One region of the Streptomyces sp. cg35 genome, then DNA from elsewhere that is predicted to be linked to it. Evidence: riboswitches for the same ligand, from Rfam matches in the RefSeq annotation. Region 1 holds a riboswitch; the other holds the start of a gene.

Region 1 (4,408 bases):
CCGAAGGTGTGCCAGTACGTGCTGTGCAGGGCCGCCGCGTCGAGCACTCCGGGGGACGCCTTGTGGTCGGCGCCGTAGCCGTCGTAGTGGATGTTCGTGGAGTACGTGTCGGACTGGTACGCGGTCTCCGCGATGTCGATCTCCGCGCCGTCGGCGGCCGTGCCCGGCGTGCTGCCGTGGGTGGGGTGCTGCAGCCAGACCGCGGCCAAGTGGCCGTTGGTGGGAGGCACATGGACCTTGAACTCGATCGCGCCGCCGTGCCAGGCGTACTTGCTCTTCGTCTCGATCCGGCCGCCGGCGTACTGGCCGGCGCCGATGTTCCGGACGTCGATGGCGAGGGCACCCTGCCCGGCTGCGTCGGGGCGGACGTTGGCCGGCTTGTACCACCAGCGGATGCCGTCGTGCGGGTCGCGCTCCTGGTCCAGGGCGGTCCACTTCGTGCTGTCCAGAGCGGAGTCGGTGAACTCGTCGCTGAAGACCAGCTCGGACGCCGAAGCTCTCTCGGCACCGAGCGGCCGAACACCGGCCGGGGATGCGGGGTCGACTGCGGTCGAACGGGCCGTGGCGCCCGCCCCCGCCGTACCGGCCGCGGTCGTGAGCAGTGTGCATGCGCTCAGGACGGTCGCGACGACCAGGAGACGACTCGCGTTGTTCGTCACTGTGCACTCTCCTCGCGCCTCGGTCGCAGGGTTGCTTGCCGAGGAGTGTGGAGGAAGTCATTCGCATGGTCAACTAATTCATTAGAACGAATTAGATCGACAGGCTGAACCGGCCGGGCCGTCCCGCCAGTAAGGTCGGATTCGTCGCGTTGAGAACCGAGGGCAGGAACACGTGAGCGCACCACAAGCCTCCGCGGGCACGGCCGTCCGGGGCCAGAAGGCCCGGAGCCTCGCCGAAGAGCTCCGCAAGGGCATCGCCGAACTGCGCTGGCCCGCGGGCAGATTGCCGACCGAGCAGGCGCTGGCCCGCGAGCAGGGCGTGAGCCTGAACACCGTACGCAGGGCGGTCGACCTGCTGGTCCAGGACGGGCTCGTGTACCGCAAGCAGGGTTCGGGCACATACATCGCAACGGCGGACAAGGCCGAGGCGGGGCCGCTCGTCGGGGTCGCGGTGCCCTCCATGACGTACTACTACCCTCGGATCATCGGGGGCATCGAGCGTGAACTCGCCCGGCACGGCGCACAGATGATGCTGCGCAGCACCGACTGGGACCCCGCTACGGAACGGCAGGCGATCGAGAACCTCGCGAACGCCGGCGCGGCAGGGCTGCTCCTGGTGCCGGGACTCGGCGAGACGGCCTCAGGGCTGTGGACCGACGGCCTCGACGGCCTCGGACTGCCGGTGGTCCTCGTCGAGCGCGGCCTCGAGATCCCGGCCACGCTCGACGAGTTCGTCGCCTCGAACCATGCCGCCGGCGCGCACTCCGCGATCCGTCACCTGGTGGAGCTCGGGCACACCCGGATCGGCTACCTGGAGCGCGCCAGCGCGCACACCGCCGCGCAGGTCAGATCAGGGCTGCGGGCCGGTCTGCAGAACGCGGGGCTCGGTCCCGACCCGACCGTCTCCGAGTCGCTGACCCGGTGGACGCCCAAGGACGCCGAGCGCTTCCTCGACCGCCTGATCGCACACCGGGCCACGGCGGCACTCTGTTTCGCTGACCGGGAGGCCGCGCTGCTCGTCAGTGTCGCCGGGCGACGTGGACTCGACGTCCCCGGGGACCTGTCGGTGATCGGATACGACGACGAAGTGGCCGATCTGTCGGAGGTGCCACTCACTGCCGTGTCCCCGGCCAAGGCCGAGATTGGGCGGCTGGCGGTGAACGTCCTGCGCGCGCGTCTGTCCGATCCGGACGCCCCGCGCCGCCAGGAGTCCCTCGTGCCGCGCCTCGTCGTGCGGGACTCCACCGGGCCCGTACGGCATGGATGAACGGGAGGGAACACATCCCGGGGAGATCGCGCGGGCAGTGGCGCACCGGCTTTCGATGCTGAGGCGTTCTGACCGGCGTGAGCATGCTGCGCCTACTACAGTGCGGTGTGGGCCGTGACTGGCGCTGAGGTGGAGCACCACCGGGGAGCGGCCTGACGAGACGTCGTTGCCGTGCGCCTGGGCGAGTGGTCAGCAACGCCTGGAGGCAACGATGCCCGCGACTCGGACGGCCCGGCTCATGGACGGCACCGGCCTCGCCAAACGCATCATCGAAGAGGCTGCTGCCAAGGCGGCAGAGGTTTCACGGCGTGGGGGGACCCGCCCCTGCCTGGCGACGGTGCTGGTGGGAGAAGACCCCGCGTCGGCCACGTACGTCCGCATGAAGCGCGCACGGTGCGCGAAGGCGGGCATCCAGTCCCGGCACATCGCTCTGCCCGCCACCACCACGACCGCCGAACTGATCGACACCCTCGCTGGTCTGTCCGGCGATCCGGACGTGCACGGCATTCTGCTCCAGCATCCTTGCGGCCCGCACATCGACGAGCGAGCGGCGTTCGAGGCCATCGCCCCGGAGAAGGATGTCGACGGGGTCACGCTCCATTCGTTCGCCGCGATGAGCTTCGCGCGGCCGGGTTTTGTGTCCTGCACTCCGGGCGGAATTATGCGGTTGCTGGAGGCGTACGACGTCGACCTCGCCGGCAAGCACGCCGTCGTGGTGGGCCGCAGTGCGATTCTCGGCAAGCCTGCAGGGATGCTCCTGCTCGCCAAGGACGCGACAGTGACCTACTGCCACTCCCGCACGGCGGACCTGCCGGGGATCGTCCGGGAAGCTGACGTCGTGGTGGCGGCCGTGGGACGGCCCCGGCTGATCCGGGGTCAGGACATCAAGCCCGGCGCGGTGGTGATCGACGCCGGATACAACCCGGGCAACGTCGGCGACGTGGACTTCGACACCGCCCGTACCCGCGCCCGTCTGATCACTCCGGTGCCCGGCGGCGTCGGGCCGATGACCATCGCCGTCCTGCTCGCGCAGACCGTGGACGCCGCCGCCGAACAGTCCGGAACGCAGCACCACTGACCGCCTGAACGAGAGACCTCGTAGCGGGCTGGTCGGCAGTTCGTCCTGATAGCGGCTCGCCGCCCGTGAGTGCGGTGAGCCGCAGAGGACGAGGGTCCGCAGACGTCGTCAAAGTCGCTGTCGAAGTGCAGCCTCCCGTCCACCAGTTCGTGTGTGCATGATCCTGGCTGCCATCGGCTCAGGACAAGGTCCGCTGTCGTCGCCCCACCGGGGGAGTGAGGCGTCCTGGCCCTGGGTTACGTCGATCTGCCGCTCGTCACGGCATGTCACACTTCCTGTGATCACGCCGCCGGCCGAGCCTGCGCCGCCAGGGCGGGCCCCTGTCTCGCCAATGCCGGGACCGCAGTGAAGTTCCGCTCCCTGGTGCCTTGCAGGGCCCACCTGATCAGTCGCTGGTGAGCGGTCTGGGACGAGCCGAGCTTGCATCAGTGATCACTGACCGGACAGGCACATCCGACCGACTGGCCAACCGATCAGAGAAACGACGCTCTAGCCGTGACGTGGGGCGACAATCCCGGTGGAGGATGACATGCGGTTCCTGGTGCCCGTGACACGGGTCGCTCTTGCGGTGCTGACGGCGGCGGCGCTCGCAGCCAGTGCCGCCCACGCCCCGTCTGTCGGCGTGGGCATCGACGACTTCTTCAGCTATTTCACGGTGCTGAGCAACTGCGCCACCACTCTCGTGCTGGCCTACGGCGCCCTGGCCGCCGCTCTGGGCCTCCCGCCGACTCCGGACCTGCTGCGCGGAGCGGTGACGCTTTACATGGTGATCACCGGTCTCGTCTTCGCCATCGCTCTGGCCGACGTGGAGACCGCGATGCTCCCCTGGACCAACACGGTCCTGCACCAGCTCATGCCTTTGGTCATGCTCGCCGACTGGCTCCTGTTCCCGCCCACGCGCCCGCTCCGCCTGAGTCGTACGGTGACCTGGCTGGCATTTCCCCTGCTCTACGCCGCCTACACGCTCGTACGTGGACCCCTGGCGCACTGGTATCCCTACCCCTTCCTCAATGCCGAGGCCCACGGCTACCCCCGCGTGCTTGTCGCCTGTCTGCTGATCGCTGTCCTGGCGTGCGCTCTCACTGCCGCAATCACCTGGGCGGCCAATGCCCGCCGGCGCCAGAGTGCTCAGCGCACGCAGGCCTGACCGGGCGGCGCACACCAAGTACGGCGGTCTCACCGCCCGATGATGCGACGGCCGGCGCAACAGGCCGTCGGCGCGGACCGGAACGTGATGGCCGAAGGCGGGACAGGACCCGCGGCGTGCGGACCGCCGAGAGGGACTGGATGTGATCATGTGAGGGTGCTGCGCTCTTCGTCGTTCCACGTCCCGTACCCGGCCTGGTGGCGTCCTGTTGTGGAGGCAGCGGCGGCGTTCCTGGTGCTCGGAGCCACGGCGGCCGT
Region 2 (4,408 bases), 3.4 Mb from region 1:
GCCCCACGTCATCCTCTAGCGCCGACCGGGTCTGGGCCGCCGACCCCAGACCCGGCCTCGGGCCCTGATACGCCCCGGGGCGTCATCACTCTTCAGGTGTCAAGGAACTCTCGGATGTCTCCGGGCGCCGCCGTTCACGCGCCGAGTACCGCACGGAGCTGATCGAGCCCCCAGTCCAGATCCTCCTTCCTGATCACCAGGGGCGGGGCGATCCGGATCGTGGAGCCATGGGTGTCCTTCACGAGCACACCCCGATCCATCAACTTCTCCGAGATCTCCCGTCCCGTCCCGTACGCCGGATCGATGTCCACACCCGCCCAGAGCCCACGGCCCCGCACCTCGGTCACCTTGCCCGTCCCGGCCAACAGGCCCAGCTCGGCGTGCAGATGCTCACCCAGCTCCGCGGCCCGCTGCTGGAACTCCCCGCCCCGCAGCATCGCGATCACCTCGAGCGCCACAGCACAAGCGAGCGGATTGCCGCCGAACGTCGACCCGTGCTCGCCCGGTCGGAACACCCCCAGCACCGCCTTGCTCGACACGACCGCCGACACCGGCACGACACCGCCCCCGAGCGCCTTGCCCAGCACATACATGTCGGGCACCACGCCCTCGTGCTCGCAGGCGAACGTCCGCCCCGTCCGCCCGAGCCCCGACTGGATCTCGTCCGCGATGAACAGCACGCTGCGCTCGCGCGTCAGCTCCCGCACCGCCGGCAGGTATCCGGGCGGCGGCACCAGCACCCCCGCCTCACCCTGGATCGGCTCCAGAAGGACCGCCACCGTGTCCTCGGTCATCGCGTCCCGGAGCGCTTCCAGGTCGCCGTACGGGACGATGTCGAACCCCGGCGTGTAGGGCCCGAAGTCCGCTCGGGCCTCCGGATCCGTGGAGAAGCTGACGATGGTCGTCGTCCGGCCGTGGAAGTTGTCGCTCGCGACCACGATCCGCGCCCGGCCGTCCGGCACGCCCTTGACCCGGTACCCCCACTTACGGGCGGTCTTCACCGCGGTCTCCACCGCCTCCGCCCCCGTGTTCATCGGCAGCACCATCTCCATGCCGCACAACTCGGCGAGCTGCGTACAGAACTCGGCGAACCGGTCGTGATGGAACGCCCGAGAGGTCAGGGTGACGCGCTCCAGCTGGGCCTTGGCCGCCTCGATCAGCCGCCGGTTTCCATGCCCGAAATTGAGGGCGGAGTACCCGGCGAGCATGTCCAGATAGCGGCGCCCCTCGACGTCCGTCATCCACGCGCCCTCCGCCGTGGCGACGACGACGGGCAGCGGATGGTAGTTGTGCGCGCTGTGCTCCTCGGAGGCGGCGATCAAGCCCTCCGTAGCAGCACGTGGGTCCTCGGCGGTGTGGGCGGGAGTCACAGAAGTCACGGGATCTCCGTTCTTACGGCTCTGAAGGCCTTGCGGCTCTTACGGCGCGAGACGGGTTTGTGGCCCCTTCCTATCGTCGCTCGCATCCTGGACGCGGAAACCTCGCGCACCGGCGCGCCCGGTAATGTGATTCCCGGGCCGTGACTGGCGCGCTGGGATGGGACCGACCATCGGGGAGCGGCCCGCGAACTGTGTGCCGTGCGCCTGGGCCGAACCGTGCAGCGCCCCGTCTGTCCGAGCCCGCTCGGACCGGGGAGAACCCGTCCCGGAGGTCCTTCATGCCAGAGCCCACCCCTTCCTCCTCCCTTTCCACCGAGTCAGTCGCCTTCCGCAGCGCCCTCGACGTGATCCGGAGCGTGGAGCCCCGGGTCGCCGACGCCATCGGCCAGGAGATCGCCGACCAGCGCGAGATGCTCAAGCTGATCGCCAGTGAGAACTACGCCTCTCCGGCCACCCTGCTGGCGATGGGCAACTGGTTCAGCGACAAGTACGCCGAGGGCACCGTCGGCCGCCGCTTCTACGCGGGGTGCCGCAACGTCGACACCGTCGAGTCCCTGGCCGCTGAACACGCCCGAGAGCTCTTCGGCGCCCAGCACGCGTATGTCCAGCCGCACTCCGGCATCGACGCCAACCTCGTCGCCTTCTGGGCCGTCCTCGCGGACCGCGTCGAGGCTCCCGCCCTGCAGCGAGCCGGGGTGCGCAACGTCAACGACCTGTCCGACGTCGACTGGACAGAGCTGCGCCAGGCCTTCGGCAACCAGCGCATGCTCGGCATGTCCCTGGACGCCGGCGGCCACCTCACGCATGGGTTCCGACCCAACATCTCCGGCAAGATGTTCGACCAGCGCAGCTACGGCACCGACCCGGCCACCGGACTCCTGGACTACGAGGCGCTGCGCGCCACGGCCCGCGAGTTCAAGCCGATGATCATCGTCGCCGGCTACTCCGCCTACCCGCGCCTGGTGAACTTCCGCATCATGCGGGAGATCGCCGACGAGGTCGGGGCAACGCTGATGGTCGACATGGCTCACTTCGCCGGTCTTGTCGCGGGCAAGGTCCTCACCGGCGACTTCGACCCGGTGCCGCACGCCCAGATCGTCACCACGACCACCCACAAGTCGCTGCGCGGCCCGCGCGGCGGCATGGTCCTGTGCGACGACTCGCTCGCCGACCAGGTGGACCGCGGCTGCCCGATGGTGCTGGGCGGTCCGCTGCCGCACGTCATGGCCGCGAAGGCTGTCGCGCTCGCCGAGGCCCGCCGTCCTGACTTCCGTGGCTACGCCCAGGCCGTCGTCGACAACTCCCGCGCCCTCGCCGAAGGCCTCACCCGGCGCGGAGCGACCCTGGTCACCGGCGGTACGGACAACCACCTCAATCTGATCGATGTCGCCACCTCCTACGGTCTGACCGGCCGACAGGCCGAGTCCGCGCTTCTCGATTCCGGCATCGTCACCAACCGCAACGCCATTCCTGCCGACCCGAACGGCGCGTGGTACACCTCCGGCATCCGTATCGGCACCCCCGCCCTCACCACCCGCGGCCTGGGCGCCACCGAGATGGACGAGATCGCCGCGCTCATCGACCGCGTCCTCACGGCGACCGAGGCCGGCACCACCAGCAAGGGCGCCCCCTCCAAGGCCCAGCACGTCCTGGAGGCCAAGGTCGCCGACGAGGTCTCCCACCGGGCCGGCGATCTGCTCGCCGGTTTCCCGCTCTACCCCGCCGTCGACCTCACCTGAGCCTCGACCCGCCGCCTTCGGAAGGGGCCCGTCCCTGACGGAGGCGGCGGCTGCGCCGGTCCGAGAACCTGCTCGCCAGGCGGTCATATGTCCCGCAGCTCCTGCCGTGGGCCTGACTCCCGGCGCCTGCGAGACGACGCCAGCGTCTCCGGCAGACGCATGACCAGCGGTCGAAGCAGCAGGGCTGCCGCCGCTCCAGCGCCCGCACAGGGGACCGCCCACCACCAGTCGATCCCGCTGCCCCGGGCCGTCGCCGCGGACGTGGCAGATGCAGTGGCGGCCGCTCCTGGAGCCGCTGCCGCGGGTGTCCCGGATATCTCCGAGCTGGGAAATACGGGAGGCGCCCCACCGGGAGCCCGCTTGCCCATCACACCCAGCCTGTGCAGCAGCGACCGCAGCTCATCCGGCTTCTGAGCCGTGTGCCAGTAGCCGCTGAACTTCTCCGGGATATCCGTCGACGTATGGATCCAGACCTCCTTGCTGCCCGGAGTGTCGGGATAGACGCGGTCCACCCGCCAGGGCTGCACATCGTGCAGCAGCCACGTCATGTTGAGCTGTCGTCCCGCACCGACACCGAGGCCGGGTGGCACCTTCTCCTGTCCCTCGCCCGGCTCACCGAGCAGGCTGCTCAGACGGCCGTACTCCTTGTCACTGAAGTAGAGCGACGCGCTCTGCTTGCTCTCCGGTGAGACGACGAGGACGCTGGTGGGCCCGCCGGCCAATGCTTGCGAACCGCTCCACAGCACCATGACCAGTGCCGCAGCCAGCGCTGTGGCCAGTGCCGCCACGCTTCGTACCGTACGCATTCGAACCCCCAGCCGATCCCTGCACGGCTCCTCCGTGCACTGTCACTTCTGGTACACCGCTCGAGCTGTCCGGGTTCCCGATTCGCCGGGATGTCTTTTCGTCTGCGTCGGCTATGGCCTGCCCGGCGGATCTTGCCGCCGGGGGTGCGTGCGTTGTGCCCTGAGACACATGGCGGGGTGGGAACGGGCGTCGTTGGCGACACTCACCGTCATCGAAGGGGGCTGTCACCTCACGCGGTCTGAGGCACCGGACGTGACCTAGCGCCGACCGCGCACCGACTTCGCGATTTTCAACGCTTCGTCCTCGGACTCGATGCCCTCCAGACGCAGCGTGAGGTCGGAGCCGTGTGTCCACAGCAGCGTCGGCCCAGCTGTGCGCTCCGCACGGTTCCACTGCTTGCCCTGCTCGTCGAGCATCCGGAAGCTCAGCCGATGCTCGTTCCTGAACCAGAGCCCGGTGTCCCCGGCCACCGTGACCCACTTC

The links. Region 1 has a riboswitch for ZMP and ZTP ahead of ACQUQD_RS00785 (bifunctional 5,10-methylenetetrahydrofolate dehydrogenase/5,10-methenyltetrahydrofolate cyclohydrolase). Riboswitches for the same ligand answer to the same signal wherever they lie in the genome.
Region 2: another riboswitch for ZMP and ZTP. It lies ahead of ACQUQD_RS16030 (glycine hydroxymethyltransferase); the one in region 1 lies ahead of ACQUQD_RS00785 (bifunctional 5,10-methylenetetrahydrofolate dehydrogenase/5,10-methenyltetrahydrofolate cyclohydrolase).

What each region holds. Positions count from the first base shown of each region.
Region 1 is NZ_CP191268.1:155,580-159,987, reverse strand. It holds gene ACQUQD_RS00795 (glycoside hydrolase family 16 protein) at 1-659, opposite strand, end outside; gene ACQUQD_RS00790 (substrate-binding domain-containing protein) at 832-1,926, shown strand; ZMP/ZTP riboswitch at 2,031-2,116, shown strand; gene ACQUQD_RS00785 (bifunctional 5,10-methylenetetrahydrofolate dehydrogenase/5,10-methenyltetrahydrofolate cyclohydrolase) at 2,138-3,004, shown strand; gene ACQUQD_RS00780 (Pr6Pr family membrane protein) at 3,534-4,151, shown strand.
Region 2 is NZ_CP191268.1:3,515,314-3,519,721, reverse strand. It holds gene ACQUQD_RS16040 (glutathionylspermidine synthase family protein) at 1-19, shown strand, start outside; gene rocD (ornithine--oxo-acid transaminase) at 135-1,370, opposite strand; ZMP/ZTP riboswitch at 1,510-1,596, shown strand; gene ACQUQD_RS16030 (glycine hydroxymethyltransferase) at 1,658-3,118, shown strand; gene ACQUQD_RS16025 (hypothetical protein) at 3,202-3,906, opposite strand; gene ACQUQD_RS16020 (hypothetical protein) at 4,183-4,408, opposite strand, start outside.